One region of the Branchiibius hedensis genome, then DNA from elsewhere that is predicted to be linked to it. Evidence: riboswitches for the same ligand, from Rfam matches in the RefSeq annotation. Region 1 holds a riboswitch; the other holds the start of a gene.

The links. Region 1 has a riboswitch for cobalamin ahead of DR843_RS04490 (prenyltransferase/squalene oxidase repeat-containing protein). Riboswitches for the same ligand answer to the same signal wherever they lie in the genome.
Region 2: it holds a riboswitch for cobalamin, as region 1 does, so the genes downstream of both, DR843_RS02565 (ribonucleoside-diphosphate reductase subunit alpha) here and DR843_RS04490 (prenyltransferase/squalene oxidase repeat-containing protein) in region 1, are expected to answer to the same signal.

Annotation. Positions count from the first base shown of each region.
Region 1 is NZ_UESZ01000001.1:907,479-916,543, reverse strand. It holds gene DR843_RS04520 (NAD(P)-dependent malic enzyme) at 1-1,151, opposite strand, end outside; gene DR843_RS04515 (ECF transporter S component) at 1,314-2,105, opposite strand; gene DR843_RS04510 (ABC transporter ATP-binding protein) at 2,102-3,718, opposite strand; gene DR843_RS04505 (CbiQ family ECF transporter T component) at 3,715-4,830, opposite strand; gene DR843_RS04500 (hypothetical protein) at 4,869-5,198, shown strand; gene DR843_RS04495 (hypothetical protein) at 5,205-5,435, shown strand; gene DR843_RS04490 (prenyltransferase/squalene oxidase repeat-containing protein) at 5,824-7,149, opposite strand; cobalamin riboswitch at 7,228-7,365, opposite strand; gene DR843_RS04485 (bifunctional adenosylcobinamide kinase/adenosylcobinamide-phosphate guanylyltransferase) at 7,423-7,977, shown strand; partial or broken gene gcvT (glycine cleavage system aminomethyltransferase GcvT) at 8,004-9,065, opposite strand, start outside.
Region 2 is NZ_UESZ01000001.1:495,398-504,462, forward strand. It holds gene DR843_RS02555 (ABC transporter substrate-binding protein) at 1-621, opposite strand, end outside; gene DR843_RS02560 (endonuclease domain-containing protein) at 858-1,682, opposite strand; cobalamin riboswitch at 1,953-2,161, shown strand; gene DR843_RS02565 (ribonucleoside-diphosphate reductase subunit alpha) at 2,276-4,792, shown strand; gene DR843_RS02570 (ribonucleotide-diphosphate reductase subunit beta) at 4,789-5,772, shown strand; gene DR843_RS02575 (Nramp family divalent metal transporter) at 5,769-6,965, shown strand; gene DR843_RS02580 (polysaccharide biosynthesis protein) at 6,946-8,208, opposite strand; gene DR843_RS20750 (acyltransferase) at 8,250-8,822, shown strand; gene nagA (N-acetylglucosamine-6-phosphate deacetylase) at 8,823-9,065, opposite strand, start outside.

The DNA.
Region 1 (9,065 bases):
GCCGCGGCGACGGCGGGTGCCACGCGCTCGTCGAACGGCGACGGCACGATCTTGTCCGCGGTGGGATTCTCGACCAGGCCCGCAATCGCTTGCGCCGCAGCGATTTTCATCCACTCGGTGATCGCCGGGGCGCCGGAGTCGAGAGCGCCACGGAAAATCCCGGGGAACGCCAGCACGTTGTTGATCTGGTTCGGGAAGTCCGAGCGACCCGTGGCCACGACACTGGCGTACTTGTGCGCGATGTCGGGATGCACCTCGGGGTCGGGGTTGGCCAGCGCGAAGATGATCGGCCCGGGCGCCATGGTCGCGATGAATTCCTCCGGCACGGTGCCGCCGGATACGCCGATGTAGACGTTGGCGTCACGCAGCGCGTCGCCGAGGGTGCCGCGCACACCGCGTGGGTTGGTCGACATCGCCAGTCGCGGTTTGTGGTCCTTCAGGTCGGTCCGGTAGGGCTCCACCACCCCGCGGGTGTCACACACGACGACGTCCGGGATGCCCGAGCGACGCAGGATGTCGGTGATCGCAACGCCCGCTGCACCGGCACCGCCGACGACCACCCGTAGCTTCTTCAACTCCTGCCCGGTCACCTTGGCCGCGTTGATCAGCGCAGCGTAGGCGACGACGGCCGTGCCGTGCTGGTCGTCGTGGAACACCGGGATGTTGAGCCGCTCCTGCAGTTTGCGTTCGATCTCGAAGCACCGCGGCGCGGAGATGTCCTCCAGGTTGATGCCGCCGTACGTCGGGGCGATCCGGGCGATCGCATCGACCAGTTCCTCGACCGTGCCGCTGTTCATGCAGACCGGGACGGCATCGACGTCGGCGAAGTGCTTGAACAGCACCGCCTTGCCCTCCATGACCGGCATCGCTGCTTCCGGCCCGATGTTGCCAAGGCCGAGCACTGCGGTGCCGTCGCTCACCACGGCCACCGTGTTGCTGCGGCTGGTGTAGCGCATGGACAGCGTGGCATCCGCGGCGATCGCCCGGCACACCTGCGCGACGCCCGGGGTGTAGATGACCGACAGGTCGGAGCTGTCGCGCAGCGGAGTGCGTGCGACAACCCCGAGTTTGCCGCCCTCGTGGGCTACGAAGACCGGGTCTGCCGGATCGAAGTCATACGTGGATGCGGGGTCAGCAGGCGCCGAAGCCATGACAAAGGGGACCTTCCAAAGGGAGAACTAACGCACGTGCATCGAGCGTAGGGCCGGATTGGATCAACGTGGGCCGCTACGGAAAGACAGAGGTGCGGGTGGCCTCTGGGAGCCATACTCAACCACAGCCGGCACCGGCAGGCACGCGCGGGCCCTGATCGGTCACGACTCGAAGCTCACCGAGGGCCGGAAGTTGGCCTTGCGAGCGGCCCGGCGCAGTGCCGCCAGGACGGGTACACCGGTCAGCAGGATGAGGGTGACCGTGGTGATGGCGCGGCCCAGATCCCAACCGAACGAGGTCGCCAGGTTGAACGCGACGAACCGGGTGAGGTTCTCCCCCAGCGGAGCGCCCGCGACAAAACTGATCGAGGTGTCACCGCCGGTGGCGAACGGCCAGAACCACATGTTCAGGACCCATCCGTAAAACAGACTGGCCACCGCGCCGTACGCCGCCAGGAGCGCCAGTTCGGCCCAGCCCTTGCAGCGCGGCAGCAACGCGGCTCCCAGTCCGACCCAGCCGGCGCCGAGCATCTGGAACGGCAACCAGGGTCCTACCCCGGCGGTCAGCAGCGCGGAGGCGAACATGCTGGTGGCCCCCAGCACGAAGCCGAAACCCGCTCCGAACACCCGACCGGCAAGGACCAGCAGGAAGAACATCACCTCGATCCCTGCCGTGCCGGCACCCAGCGGCCGGATGGCCGCGTCCAGAGCACTGAGCACACCGAGCATCGCGATCGCCTTGGCGTCGATCCCGCCCTCGGACACCTCCGCCAGCAGCACCACGAGCAGCAGCGGCAGGAGCAGTCCGAACAGCAGCGGCGCGTCCCGGGCGTGTTGCGCCAGCACCGATCCGGGGGCCACGAACAGCGGCCACAGGAAGCCGAAGGCGCCGACGGCACTGACCAGGGCGATCGCGGCCAGCGACCGTGGTTTGAGACTGATCGCGGCCGTCATCGCGACGCCACCACCAGCGGCTCGACCTGTTCGAGGGTGAGGACCGGAACGGGTGCCATGATCTTGGCGATCTGCGGTGCGTAGGCCGCCGAGGCCAACACGACGTCCGGGGTGGAACCGTCGGCGATCACCTCGCCCTGGGCCATCAGCACGACGCGATCGGTGGCGGCGGCAACGAACTCCACGTCGTGGCTGGCGATCAGCACCGCCGCACCCTCATCGGCAAGCCGGCGGACGGTCCGGCGCAGGGCTGCCTTGGCGTCGTAGTCGAGCCCGCGCGTGGGTTCATCCAGAAGTACGACGTGCGGCCGGGCGGCGAGTTGGATCGCCAGGACCAGCGAAAGCCGTTGCCCCTCAGACAGATCCCGCGGATGCCGGTCGTCAGGCACGCCCGGGGCGAACTGATCCAGCAGCGCGCGCGCAGTGCCCTGCGCCGCGCCGGCGGCACTGTCCGCCGCCCGCAACTCCGCACCCACGCTGGCCAGGTAGAGCAGATCGGCGGCGGTTTGCGGGACCAGGCCGACCAGTTCGCGGCGCGCTCCCGCCGACAACGAGCGCGGGTCCTGCCCGTCGACCCGCACGCTGCCGTGATCCATCGCACCGCTGCCCTGCAGCGCCCACAGCAGCGAGGACTTGCCGGACCCGTTGCGGCCCATGAGGGCGGTGACCTGCCCGGGGAAGAACTCCAGATCCACCCCACGGACGGCGGGGACCCGCCCGTAGGTGACCCCGATGCTCCTGGCCGTCAGAATCGGGGCGCTGCTCGCGGGTTTCGGCAGGGGTGCAGCGATGTCCGCGGCGGCTGCACGCATCCGGCCGGCCTGCCGCCGAGCATCGCGCACCGACAACGGCAGCGGCGTCCACCCTGCCAGTCGACCGAGTTCGACCAGGGGCGGTGCCACATCCGAAACAGCCATGATGGCGGCCGGTTCGCCGATCCGCACCCGACCGTCGGTGCCCACGTGGATGACGCGATCGGCGTACGGGATGACGCGTTCGATCCGGTGCTCGGCCACGATGACGGTCACGGCCAGGTCGTGCACGAGTCGGGTGATGGTCGCCAGGACGTCTTCGGCCGCGTTGGGGTCCAGCGCGGAGGTCGGTTCGTCCAACAACAGCACCTGCGGTTGCATGGTCAGGGCCGCCCCGATCGCCACGCGTTGTTGCTGCCCGCCGGACAGGTCGCTCAGGGGCCGGTTGCGCAACTCGGCGATGCCGAGGACGTCGAGGGTCTCCTCGACCCGTTTGCGCATCACCTCGGGGGCCAGCCCGCGCTGCTCCATCCCGTAGGCGAGTTCCTCCTCGACCGTGTCGGTGATGAAGCTGGCCGCCGGATCCTGCCCGACATAGCCGATGACGTCCGCGAGGTCTCGGGGCCGGTGCTCGGCGGTGCTCCGCCCGGCCACCGTGATGGTGCCGGTGACCGTGCCGCCGGTGAAGTGCGGCATCAGTCCGTTGATCGCGGTGAGGAACGTCGATTTACCCGAACCGGTGCGTCCGACGATCAGGACCAGTTCGGCCATCTCCACACTCAGATCCACCTCGATGAGCGTCGGCGTGTGCGTACCCTCATAGGCCAGGCTGACCCGGTCGAACCGCACGATCTCGTTCATGTGCCCACCACCTCGCGTCCGGCGCTCATCGGATCCGGGGTGAAGACCCCGGGCAACGCGGCGACCAGGAATCCAGCCAGGGCCAACAACGGCACACCAGGTACGCCGAGTGGTGAGGTTGGCATCGCCGCCGCCTCCGGGTGCGCGTCGAGGGCGGCGTACACCAGGCCTACGGTCCACAATCCGCACTCCAGGGTCAATGCCTCGGGTATGCCCCACGGGTCGGGTCGATAGATCGTCACCGGGCTCCGGCGGCCGGCCAGCGCGACACCCGCCACGCCCAGCCCCAGTCCCCCGATCAACAAACCGAGGCTGAGTTTCACCGGGATATCACCCTGGTCCAGTAGCCCGAACAAGCCCACGCACACACCAATCAAACCGAGGAAGGTCACCGCGCCGGTGATCAGCCGGCTGGTCCGGGACTGCTCACGCAACGCACCGTAGCCGCGCGAATCCATCGCTGCCGCAAGGGCCAACGATCGCTCGAGGGTTTCCTCCATCAATGGCAGCCCGACCCGGCGGATGCGGTGGATCCCGCCGCGTAGGTCGCCGCGCAATTGCTGGGCCCGGGTGACGCGGCCGACCCCGAGCACCAAGGACGGCACCACACTGACCGCGACCACGACCGCCGTGCCCACGTCGCGCAACGCTGAGGGCAGCAGCCGCAGCAGTCGGCGCGGGTTCGCAAGGGCGTTCGCTGCACCGAAGCACACGAACATCGCTGCGAGCCGCAGACCCTCGCAGGCCGCCACGACCAGACCGTCGAGGCTGATGGGGCCGAGCAGCTGGATGCCGGCCGCCCAGCTGGGCATGGTGATGGTCGGCAACCTCACCAGTACCACGTCGCCGGTCTTCGCGCCCACCAGGATGTAGAGGATCACCCGGGTGAGGATGACGAAGAGCCCGAGGTAGATGTACCACCGGAAGGCACGTGCCCAGGGGGCGTCGGTCCGGCGCGACATGACCACGAACACCACTGCGGCCATGGCGATCGCCAGCAGCAGCGGGTTGGTGATCTGACTGACCGCCGCCGCGACACAGATCGCCCACACCCACCAGGCTCCTGGATGCAGGGAGCGGGCCAGTGATGCCGCGTGCAGAGACCGTGCCACCGATCAACGCTCAGCCGCGACGGCGACGGGCAGCCACGATGCCGGCCCCGCCAAGCCCGGCGACCGCAAGGACGCCGGCACCGACCGCGATCGGCGTGCCGCTGCCCGAGGCGGATGATGTGCTCGCCGGAGAGCCGGCAGCAGCTGCACCACCTGCAGTGCTGCTGGATTGCGTGCTCGACGGGCCGTCGCTGGTGTGCGCCGCGGAACTGCTCGACGACACCGTGCTCGACGAGGTCGTCGACGCCGTGGCGGACTCATCGGTGGCCCCGCCCGAACTCGAGGTACTCCTCGAGCCTGCACTCGACGTACGTGCGGATGACGAACTGGCCTGTGCTCCTTGGCTGTTCGGGCCGCTGTGCGGTTGATCCGCGGTGCTGCTGGAGCTCGGCGTCCGGGTGGGAACGGCTGCTGAGGGCCGCGTCGACGACGGCCGCGGACTCGAGGTGGGTTTGGGCGCAGGGCTGGATGTCGCCGTCGGCTTGGGAGTCGGTGTGGTCGTCGGCTGCGAACTCCCGCCCGAGCTGACCACGGGCGGCTTGATGCCCGGCTGGGCCCCGGCGCCGAAGCTGAATCCGACCGCGGTCCCTGGCGCCGGAACGTAGCTGGCGACCCCGAGTGAGCTGTACCGCCAGGAGCCGCCCGCCGGTCCGACCCACAACGCCCAGTAGGCCGATGCGGGCGGGGTGCGCACACACGGGTCCTTGGCCGGCGAGCCGTTGATCCGGCAGAGGAAACCCGGCTGCTGCTGCACCCCGGCCGCGCTGAATCCAGCCGACTGCAGAGCAGACCAGGCCGACGACGGGCTGCCTGGGGCGCATCGGACCGTGACCCCGCTCTTGCCGTCCACACCGTTCCAGGACACGACCACCGTCACGCCGCTGGTGGTCGTGGCGCAGGCCGCCGCCCGGCTCGCGGGAGCCTGCCAGACAAGCATCGCCAGTGCCACCACCACGGCGGCAAACACCGCGAGGGACGTCCGCAGAGCGCCCCTCATCGGGTGTGACGGCCACGGCCGCGGCGCGCCACCGACAGGCCACCGGCGCCGACGGCGACAGCGCCCAGCAGCACGATGGCCACACCCTCTGCCCCCGGAGCACCGGTCTCAGGACCGTCGGTGACGACCGGCGGTCCGGTCACTGCGGAGGACGAACTGACCGCTGACGTCGACGACGCTGCCGAGGATGACGGCGGCGGGGTCACCGACGTCGCAGGCGGCGTCGCAGCGCACTCGTCCGCGGGAATCGCGCCCACGGCCAGGTTCGCGTCCAACGTGATGTAGTTCGCACCCGCCATCGCGACCAGCGCTTGCCCGGTGGCGACGTCATCGGACTGGTCCGGCTTGGCCTTGGCACCTTCGGCGATCTTGCTGGCCCGGATCTGCGCGTTGGCGGCGATGGCACCACGCAGTTTCGGCGGGGTACTGCAGGGGTACTGCAGGCTGAACAGGTAGCTGCGGGCCTTGCTCCACCGGGCGGTGTCCCCGGCGACTGAGAAGGCCATTGCCGCGAGCGCCGTCGAGTTCGCCACTCCGGTCTGACCGTTTCCGACCGCACCGCTCGACTTCTGCGCGGCGGCCAGGTAGTTGGTGGCCCGAGTGACCGCGGCGCGATCACTGCCGGCCGCCACCAACGCCTGCACCGCGTATCCGGTGGTGTCCGGGTCGCTGGTGCAGCCCTTCGGATCGTCCAGGGTGAGGTCGAAACCGCCATCGCTGCATTGCTGCTTGAGCAGGTAGGCGACCGTCGTCGGTGCCTTGATACCGACCTTGGACAGCGCCAGGATCCCCAGGGACTGGGTGATGCCGTTGGAGTAGTCGCCGTCGGGATAACTGGACTGGTCGCTGAAGCGGCCGCTCTCGGTCTGCAGGCTCTGCAGCCGGGCGACCAGATCGACGCCACCGAAGTTGCGCACGGAAGGAGTGGGGTCGACCCGGCTGGTGGAGCTGTCGACGGCCAGCAGGAGTTTCGCCGTCGCACCGGCGTACAACTCGGTGCCGCTGCCGATGTAGTTGGCGACGTTCTTCTGCAGGTAGTCCCTGGCCTGTTTGACCGCGATCATGCTCGTGCCGTTGGCGATCATGCCCATCATCGCGTCCGCGGTTCCGCCGAGGTTGTCGTACTGCTGGCCCTGGTAGGGGTCATACAACAGTCGCCCGCCCCCGTCGGCGATGCGCAGCGCCAGGTAGCGAGAGGCCGGGTGGCCCGGTTCGGTACTGTCCGCGGCCGATGCGGGAGGTCCGAACGCCAGCGTGACGGCGAGAACGCCGGCGGGGATCGCGAACATGCCGGCGCGGCGCGCGGCGGTGGTGGGATGCATGAGGCCTTCCTGAAGGTCCTCTGCCTGACCTGATTCTGGGCGGAAAGCCTGGAACTCGGCCCGCAGATCTCGACGGGTGTGAGTTGCTGCGCGATGGCTGGTATCCCGGCTCGTGGTCGTGAGACCACCTACGGTTGCGGACCAGCGCCGGATTCTGACCGGCTTCCCCATCCACCGTGCCTGCTCGGATCACGGACCTGAGCAGGTGGCCAGGGTATCGCAACCGTGCGGGCGATCCTGGCGGCGTCCAATCCGCGCGCTACGCTCGTCCCCGTGACCACGACTCTCGTCCTCGCCGGGGTGCACACCCCTGTGAGCCGGTACGCCGAGTCGCTGCTTCCAGGCGACGGCACCCGAGTGCTCCGCCCGGTCGCCGACGGTGCGGACCCGGCCCTTTCCCCCACGATCAGCACCGTCACGGCACCCGCCCTGGACTCGACTCCGCAGGGCTGGGTGGCCGAGGACTCCACCGACCTGGTGCGCTCGATCCTCTACTCCCGCAACGCCGTCGCGGTCGACAACCTGCCAGCGTGGGTCACCGGCAAGATCACCGCAGCCGGTGCTTGGGAAGCGCCCGAGAAGGCGGCGGCGGTGGTCACCGACGCCAGTCTCGAACTCGCGGCCCTGCTGTCGGCCCTGCCCTACGACGCGGTGGTGATCAGCCGCGAACTCGGCCTGATGGTGGCCGCCGACACACCGATCGATCGCGCGCTGCAGGACGCTCTGGGCCAGGCGAACACCGTGCTGTCCAACCACCTGAGCCGGGCCGTCCTCCTCCTGGGTGGCCGGGCCGTGGATCTGTCGGCCTTTCCCGCGCTGCCGTACTGACGGACGACTGACGGACGCCGAGCGCGTCAGCTCACGTGCGGCGTCACGAACGGCGGCTTGACCACGGTTGCCGGGAGCGCCCGGCCCCGGACGTCGATCGTCACCTCGTCGCCCTCAGCGACGCCGCGATCGAGCAGCGCCAGGGCAATGCCCTGCTTCAGAGTCGGCGACATGGTGCCGGAGGTGACTTCGCCGATCACCTGCCCGTCCGCGCCAAGGACGGCGCAGTGCGCTCGCGGGATCCCGCGGCCGGTGGCCAGCAGTCCCCACGTCAGGCGGTAGTCCTTGCGCGCTTTCTGGGCCTCCAACGCTTCCTTGCCCCAGAAGGTGTCCTTCTTCCAACCGACCGCCCAACCGGCCCGCGCCATGTTGGGGGTGATCTGCATCGACAGGTCGTTGCCGTGCAGCGGATAGCCCATCTCGGTGCGCAGGGTGTCGCGCGCGCCCAGACCAGCCGGCAGGCCGTCGTACGGCGCCATGGCCTCGATCAGGGCATCCCACAGCTTCGGCGCGTCGTCCCACCGGGGCACCAGCTCGTAGCCCTTCTCGCCCGTGTAGCCCGAGCGCAGCACGATGACTTCGCGGCCCTGCCAGTCGGCCCGTTCGAAGGACATGTAATCCAACTCGGTCGGCAGCCCCAGAGCCGCGACCACCTCGGTGCTCCTCGGGCCCTGGACGGCGATCACGCCGTAGTCGGTGTGCAGGTTGGTGATCGAAACACCTTCCGGCGCAGCGGCTTCCAGCAGTCGGACGACCTCGCTCGTATTCGCGGCGTTCGGGACGAGGAAGACGTCGTCCTCGGCCTCGAAGTACTGGATCAGGTCATCGACCACACCGCCGGTGGCCTCATCAAGGCACATCGTGTACTGCGCCTTCGGCGGTGCGACCTTACGCAGATCGTTGGTGAAGGCTGCGTTGACGAACTCGGCAGCCCCCGGTCCGGCGACGCGCGCCTTGCCCAGGTGACTCACGTCGAAGATGCCGACCCGCTCCCGCACCGCTTGGTGCTCACGCAACACTCCCCACCGGGATATTCGATCGGCATCTCCCAGCCACCGAAGTCGGCCATCTTGGCGCCCAGGGCAACG
Region 2 (9,065 bases), 410 kb from region 1:
CTGCTCGACGACCTGGGTGATGGCTTCCTTGCCGGATTCGGTGCACTTCTTGCTGCGCGCCGTCAGGTCATCGACCTGCACGGTGCCCTTCTGCACACCGACGGTGAGGCCGCACGCGTTGTCCGGATCCACCTTGTTGGGGTTGCCCTTGGCGGTGACCCACTGGCTGCCGGCGGAGAAGTAGCTGATCATGTTGACCTGCTTCATCCGGTCGGCGTTGATGGTGAAGGAGGACGCGGCGGCGTCGTACTTGCCGGAGGTCACGCCGAGGATCAAGGTGTCGAAGTTGGCGTTCTGCCAGGTGCCCTTCAGGCCCAACTTGGCCAGGGCGGCGTTGAACAGGTCGACGTCCATACCGACGACGGTCGTGCCGCCCTCGAGGTATTCGTTGGGCGCGTAACTGGCGTCGGACCCGATGGTCAGCGTGCCCTTGGCCTTGATGTCCGCAGGAACCATCGCGGCAAGGCTGGAGTCCGCACCGCCGGTGGTCACGCTGCCGGTGGGCGAGGCCGAGCCGGTGCTGCCCGTGTTGAGGCTGTCAGACCCACATGCGGACAGTGCGGTCATGAGCGCGACCGCCGTGATGGCGCCCAGACCCGAGGCTTTGGTGATGCTGCGCATTGCTGCTCCTTGAAAATCGGCACATCGACCGTGACGGTCGTTCCCTGATCCTGGCATCCTGCGGTGCCGGGGGAGGGTCGCCGCGCGGGTTTGTGACCTGCCCGTAACACCTTCCCGGCGAGCTTTCACCCCAATCCCAGCCCCCTCCCGACGATTTTGAGGATTCCGACGTTTCTGAGGACGCCGCTGCTCTGTGCGTCCTCAGAAAGCTCGCCATCCTCAAAATTGGCCCGGTCTCAGGCGGCGAGGTGTACCCCTTGGGCCACGGCCTGCATGATGCGGTGCTGCACTTCCGGCCAGTGATTGACGACCTGGTCATAGCTGACGCGAATCACGACGTACCCCATGGTGATCAGCAGCGCATCGTGCGCAATGTCCTTGTCGCGCTGTGGTCCCACGTGATGCCCGCCGTCGATCTGGACGACGAGGCGGTCGCCGATCAGCAGATCCACCGGACGTCCTGCGATGACTATCTGCTGCAGGATCCGCACATCCAGGAATCTCAACCGGGTCATCGCGATCGACTCCAGGCCGGAGTCCGACCACGGCGCCGCTGTTGCAAGCACGGCGCGAGCGCGCCGACTCAACGGCAGCCGCCCCATCGACTCAGCGGTGACGAGGGCCTTGTTCATCGCCGACTCCCAGATTACGACTGCGCGCTCATGGGGTTGGCAGTCGGCAACGAGTAGCAGGCAGTTTTCCAGTGAGTCCGCAGCGACGTCGGGATGTCGCGGAATTGCTGGCTCGGCCCAGTGGACGACGCAACCTGTGGACTTGATGCCACCGGCGTGCTTCCTCGCCGCGATGTGAATCTGACCGTCGTCGATTGCCCACAAGCCCCGTCGAATCGCCTCGCTCAGGCAGGTCAACACGCCGCGGGCGCGGACCGCTCGGATGACGGCCGGGTCGACGTCACGCGTTGCGACCCAACCTTTGCGCACACGGTAGATCTGTCGCGTCGCGAGGGCCTGTCGGATCGCGTGATCACTGAATCCGGCCGCCCGTAATGCGCGGGTGGGGACGATGCCGCCGGCGCGTCGCGTTACTTCAACGATGGTCATCCGGACACGGTTGCGGAATGTGCTGGTTGACGCGCGGCCGCCGAAGCAGATGTGTGGATAACCGCTCGACGATTCTGAGGACAGTGAGGTTCCTGAGGACTTCTGGGCGCGCAGCATCCTCAGCAACGTCTAAATCCTCAAAATCGGTGAGGGGAAGGTGGCGGGGCAGAGTGGCAGGGCGGCCGGGCGCTGACCTGCGGAAATGACATTCATGTGATTCGACACGCCGGAACACAGCATCTAGGGGTTGTCAGCGAAGCAACCCCTAGATAGTGTGGCGCACGCAGTGGTCCTCCCTGGCGAACACCGGGGAGGGGCAAGAGGGAAGCCGGTGAGATTCCGGCACTGCCCCGCAGCGGTAAGTGAGGACGAAAGCCGTCATCAGCACTGGGTGAGCCACCTGGGAAGCGACGGCCGGTAGGCGCGGTGAGAGCCGCACAGTCACGAGTCCGAAGACCTGCCATTGCCCCTGCCGCAGCCTGCGGCGGGGTGCTTGCGGCTTTCGTGGGACGAGCCGGGCAGGTACGTCGATCGCTGCGCGCTACCTCCCCCTTCCCCGCCCGTGAGCGGACTTCGAGGGAAGGAACGCAGCAGTGACACTTCACGTGACCAAACGCGACGGCACTCGTGAGCCGTACGACGCCGATCGCATCAACCGGGCCATCGAGCGGGCGGCCGCCGGTCTGCCGGACGCGATGGCCAAGACCATGCAGATCGCCTCGGAGCTGGCGATCACGCTCTTCGACGGGATCACCACCCAACAACTCGACGAGGCCGCGATCAACGTCGCGGTGCAGAACGTCAAGGACGACCCGGACTTCGACGTCATCGCCAGCCGGTTGCTGCTGAAAACCATCTACAAGAAGGTCCTCGGCGACTTCGAGACGACGACCGAGTTGGCGCTGCTGCACCAGGCCCGCTTCCCCGGGTACATCCGCGAAGGCGTCGAGGACGGACTCTTCGACAAGCGCCTTGCGAGCACCTATGACCTCGAAGACCTCGCGGCAGCCCTCGATCCGCAACTCGACGAAGGTCTGCGCTACATCGGCATCGTCACCCTGCGCAATCGCTACATGGCCACCGACGCACGCCGGAACCCGATCGAGGTGCCCGCCTACTTCTGGATGCGGGTCGCGATGGGTCTGTCGGTGGGCGAGACCGAGCCCACCAAAGCCGCGATCGGCTTCTACCGCAAGATGGCCTCGCTGGACTACCTCGCGGCCGGCTCGACGCTGGTCAACGCCGGCACGCAGACCCCGCAGCTGTCCAACTGCTTCGTGATGCAGATGGATGACGACATCGAGCACATCGCCACCTCAATGCGCGACGTCATGTGGTTGACCAAAGGCACTGGTGGCATTGGCCTTTCGGTCACCAAGCTACGCAGCGAGGGCAGCCCGATCCGGTCCAACAACACCGCATCGACCGGGCCGATCCCGTTCATGCACACCATCGACTCGATCCTGCGTGCGGTGTCCCGGGGTGGCAAGAAGTTCGGTGCGCTGTGCTTCTACATGGAGAACTGGCACCTGGACTTCCCGCAGTTCCTCGACCTGCGGCAGAACGCCGGCGACCCGTACCGTCGCACCCGCACGGCCAACACAGCCGTGTGGATCAGCGACGAGTTCATGAAGCGGGTTGTCGCCGATGACGATTGGTACCTCTTCGACCCGCTGGAAACCCCCGACCTGGTCGAGTTGGTCGGCGATGACTTCTCCCGGCGGTACGCCGAGTACGTGGCCCTCGCCGAGCGCGGCGGTCTGCGGTCGTATCGGAAGGTGCGGGCCAGGGAGCAGTGGAAGGCCATCCTGGTTTCCCTGCAGACGACCTCGCACCCGTGGCTGACCTGGAAGGACACCATCAACCAGCGGGCGCTCAACGACAACACCGGCACCATCCACCTGAGCAACCTGTGCACCGAAATCACCTTGCCGCAGGACCGCGACAACGTCTCGGTGTGCAACCTTGCCTCGATCAACCTGTCACGGCACCTGGTTGACGGCCAATGGGATTGGGACCGCCTGGCCGAGTCCACGCGCCTGGCGGTGCGGCAGCTGGACAACCTCATCGACATCACCAAGTCGTCGGTCCACCAGTCCGAGCACTCCAACAGTAAGAACCGCGCGATCGGTCTGGGTCTGATGGGCTTCACCGATGTCGTCGAGCGGCTGGGCCTGTCTTACGCCAGTCCGGAGGCTGCTGACCTCATCGACCAAGTGACCGAGTTCATCTCCTGGCACGCCATCGACACGTCGTGTGATCTGGCTGCCGAGCGGGGTGCCTACGCCAACTTCGAGGGATCCGGCTGGTCCAAGGGGCTGGTCCCGTACGACACCCTCGACGTGCTCGAGCGGCGCCGCGGCGTCGAGGTCGAAGTCGACCGTACGGCGCGCCTGGACTGGGACGCGCTGCGCACCAAAGTGAAGGGTGGCATCCGCAACGCGACCCTGATGGCCATCGCACCCACCGCGTCCATCGGGTTGGTCGCCGGGACCACCCCGGGGCTGGATCCGCAGTTCTCCCAACTGTTTTCGCGCGCGACCTCGGCCGGGAAGTTTCTCGAAGTCAACCGCAACCTCGTGGCTGCCCTGCAGGAGCGCGGACTGTGGGAGCAGGTGCGGGAGGAGTTGCTCCGGGCGCAAGGCGACTTGTCAGCGGTGCCCGGCATCCCCGAGGACCTGCTGGAGACCTACCAGACGTCGTTCCAACTGCCGCCGGACGCCTATCTGGTCATTGCCTCCAGGGCGCAGAAGTGGATCGACCAGGCGATCAGTCGCAACATCTACCTGGAGTCCCGGGACGTGGGTGCGATGGCCGACCTCTACATCGATGCGTGGCGCAAGGGTGTGAAGACGACCTACTACCTGCACATGAAGCCGCGGCACACCGCTGAGCAATCGACCGTGAAGGTCAACAAGGCGCAGGCCAGTGGCCGCAGTGGCGGCGGGTTCGGCTTCGCCAAGAAGACCGCTCCCGAGAAGGCACCCGTCCCGTCACCGCGGGAGGTGACGATCGAGGAGAAGCCAGCGATCGACGTACCGGAAATCATCGAAGGTCTGGTCTGCCCGACCGACCCCCAGGAACTCTTGAACTGTGAGGCATGCCAATGACGATTCTCGGCACCGGTATCCAGGATGGTCTGCTACTCAAGCCGATTCGCTACCAGTGGGCCTACGACCTCTATAACCAGGCAGTGGCCAACACGTGGTTCCCGCATGAGGTGCAACTGGGGGAGGACCTGGCCGACTTCGAGCGGATGACCGCCGAGGAGCGGCACGCGGTCACCTTCCTGATGAGCTACTTCAATCCCAACGAGTTGCTGGTCAACAAGGCGTTGGCCTTCGGGGTCTACCCCTACATCAACGCGCCGGAGGGGCACCTCTACCTGGCCAAGCAGATGTGGGAGGAGGCCAACCACTGCATGGCGTTCGAGTACGTGCTGGAGACCTTCCCGATCGACCGCGACGAGGCCTACAGCGCGCATGTCGACATCCCTTCGATGGCCGCCAAGGAAGCCTTCGAGGTGAAGTTCATCGAGCGGATGGCGAGCACCCAGCTGGACATCACCACCACCGAGGGCAAGCGGGACTTCGTGCGCAATCTGGTGGCGTACAACGTTGTGCTGGAGGGGATTTGGTTCTACAGCGGCTTCATGGTGGCGCTGAGCTTCCGGCAGCGAAACCTCCTGCGCAACTTCGGCTCCCTCATCGACTGGATCGTGCGGGACGAGTCGTTGCACCTCAAGTTCGGGATCAACCTGATCCTGACGGTGCTGGAGGAGAATCCCGACCTGCAGACGCAGGAGTTCGCCGACGAGATCCGGGCGATGATCCTGGATGCGGTGGAGATGGAGTCGGCCTACAACCGGGATTTGTTGCCGCGCGGCATCCTCGGTCTGAACGCGGACTACATCAACACCTACGTGCAGTACCTGGCGGACCGCCGGTTGGAGGAGTTGGGCTTCGAACCCCATTGGGGCGTCAGCAATCCCGCCAAGTGGATGGCGACCGCGAACGACACCCTGCAGTTGGTCAACTTCTTCGAGTCGATCAACACCAGCTACGAGGTGGACGCTAAGGCCGGCTCATGAGTGTGCTGCCCCTGCGCCTCGTGCGCAGGGGCAGCCTCACCCTCGGCCCGGCGTTCGTCGCCGCCATTGCGTACGTCGACCCGGGCAACATCGCGGCCAACACCTCTGCGGGGGCTCGGTTCGGATATGCCCTGCTGTGGGTCGTCGTCCTGGCGAGCGCAGTGGCCGCGCCGATGCAGTACCTGTCGGCGAAGTTGGGTGGCGCGACCGGCCGATCGCTGCCGGAGTTGATGCGCGAACGCCTCGGTGCCAGAGCACGGCTGGCCTACTGGGCTCAAGCCGAAATCGTCGCGGTGGCAACGGATCTGGCGGAGGTCATCGGTGCGGCCGTGGCCTTGCACCTGTTGTTCGGGCTGCCGATGTTGCCGGCGGCGCTGGCGGCCGGCGCGCTAGGACTCCTGATCCTGCTCTGCCGCGACCGGCTCGGGGCACGGGCGCTGGAAGCTCTGGCCGCAGGGTCGTTGGTGCTCATCGGTGCCGCATTCCTGCTCGGCACGGCGATCGCACCGCCGGCGATGGCGGACGCTGCTGCCGGGTTCATCCCCACGCTGGGATCCGGGCAGCAGGTGATGGTTGCCGCGGCCATCGTCGGAGCCACGATCATGCCGCATGCGATCTATCTTCATTCGGGCTTGAGTGCTGAATGCCCCCAGCCGACAGCGGAATTGAAGAGGCAGGTGGGACGGGCGATGGTCCTCGCCGGTACGGTGAATGTCGCAATGCTGCTCTTCGGTGCCGGCGCCTTGCAGGGTCAGACGGACGACGACTTCGCCGCTGTCGCCGGGGCGATCACCGCCCGGTTGGGGCAGGGTGCCACGACCGCGTTCCTCGTCGCACTGCTGCTGTCCGGGCTGACCTCCACCGCCGTGGGCACGGCGGCGGGGGAGACGATCATGGCGGGGTTGCTCCATCGCCGCATCTCGCCGTACCTGCGACGGATCCTGACCCTCCTGCCCGCCCTCGTGCTGATCGCCCTCCACATCCCGCCGGTGACCGGCCTGCTGGCCTCGCAGATGGTCCTGTCACTGGGCATCCTGGCTGCCCTGGTGCCGTTGGTGCGGCTGACCTGCGACCGGCAGCTGATGGGGGAGCGAGTCAACGATCGCGTCATGAGGGTCTGCGCGTGGGCGATCGTGGCGGCCATCGGGGTGCTCAACGTTGCCCTGGTGCTGGTCACCCTGACCGGTCTGTGACCCGACCCGCTGTGTGCTGACCGCGGCGCTCGACGTACCTCCGCAGCAGGAACCACTGAATGGCTACGCCCGTGGCCTCCGCGGCGATCTCTGCGATCACCGCACCGGAGGGGCCGTGCCAGCGGGCCATAGGCCCGACGGCGCCCAGGGCGATGACAGCGGCCGGGATCGTCGCAGCCGTGATCAGATTCGCCTGGCCCGTCGCCACCATGGCAAGACCAAGACCCATCGTGGTGCAGATGATCGCCAGCAGGAGGCCGGACGCCGCGGCCACCGGATAGGGGATGTCGACCTGACCGCTGAACACCAATCGGGACACGGTCGGTGCCAACGCGGCGTACCCGATGCCACTGATCAGGCCGACGCTGGCACAGATGCGTGCGGCGGTGCGCACCCGGCGATCCCGGTCGTTCGGGTCGGCGCTGCCCACCCAACTCTGCAACCGCGCGGGCACGGCGTGCAGGATCGATGCACCCATCCGCATCAGCCGCTCGGTCGCCGCGAACACCGGTGTAGCCGTGGGCGCGACCAGTTGCACGATCGAGACCGGAAGCCCGATGTAGAGCACGTTGAACAACAGTCCTGACCCCATCACCAGCTGACTGCGGGCCACCCCGGGGGCGAGCCGCCAGTCCACCGCTGTCGGCACCGATGCTCGGCCGAGGATCAATCGCGCCGCAAGCAGCATGAGCGGCACCGACAAACAGGTCAGCAGGCTGAAGGTGATGAAGGGTGCCCCAGCCCGAAGGGCGACCGCTGAGGCGATCGCGAGCAGGATCTTGGGCAGCGACTCGCTCCACAGCACCGCCAGCGGTCGACCGATGCCCACGAAGAACCACTGCGGAGTCATCGCCTGAGCCGCGGTCCCGGCCGCGAGAATGCCGGCCGCCAGCGGCGCATGATCAACCAAGAAATACGTGCCCAGGCCGACGGCAACGGCGGCTGGCACGACGGCAAGCGGCCGGGAGGTCAGCGAGAGCCGGTACTGCTCGAGACGACCGGCATCGTCGAGACCAGCGACCTGCTGCGGTCCGGCGACGCCCCAACCCATCTGCCCAGCCACCGCTGCTGCGCCGCCGAGCGCCTGGGCCAGCGCCATCGACGTCCACCCTGACGACCCGAACCGTGCGGTGATCGCCGGGATGACCAGTAGCGGGGAGAGAAACCCTGCTGCGGGGATGAGCACATACAGCAGCATCTGCCGCATCTGCCGCACCCGCTCCACGCCGTTCCCCTCGCTCAAGCGCCGATTGTGCCGTACTAGCGTCGGCTAGTCTCGCGATCATGTCGGTCAAGGACGTGATCAAGTCGGTGCGCCCGGCTCGACTCGGTGTCGAGGGTGCACTGTTCCTCGCTGGGGAGGCTACTGGTCGACTACCAGTGCGCAGTGCGCGTACGGCGATCGCCCGGCATGTCCTGGGCGTCCAGATCGCGCCGGACGCCCTGGTCTATCGCTGGCGCGAGATCCGCAACGGATCCGGTATCAGGGTCGGCTCGGGCAGCGTGATCGGGTTGTGGTCCATCCTCGACGGGCGTCAAGGGATCACCATCGGGCGCACCGTCTCGGTGTCGTCGGACGCGTCGTTCTGGACGATGCAACACGACTACCGGGCCGACGATTTCCACGCCGAGGGTGCGCCGATCACCGTCGAGGACTTCGCCGTGATCGGCCCGTCCACCATCATCCTGCCGGGCGTCACCATCGGCGAAGGCGCAGTGGTTGCTGCCGGCGCCGTCGTCAGCAAGGACGTGCCGCCGTGGACGGTCGTTGCGGGAATCCCGGCGAAACCAATCCGGCAGCGACCCGTGCAGCGCAACTACTCGTTGCACAACGGCGACGCCATGTACTTCCTGTGATCAGATCCAGGCTCCACGGCGCATGACGCGCGTGACCCCTAGGTCGTCGCCTAGTTCGACTAAGTCGGCGAAGTAGCCCGGTTCGATCGAGCCAACCCGGGCCAGGCCAAGGTGCTCGGCAGCGCGCGAGGTGGCCGCCGGCAGCACGACCTCCAGCGGGAGTCCGACGACGGTCACGCAGAACTGCACCGCCCGAGCCATCGTCAGGGTCGAGCCAGCGATCGTCCCGTCCGCCAACCGAGC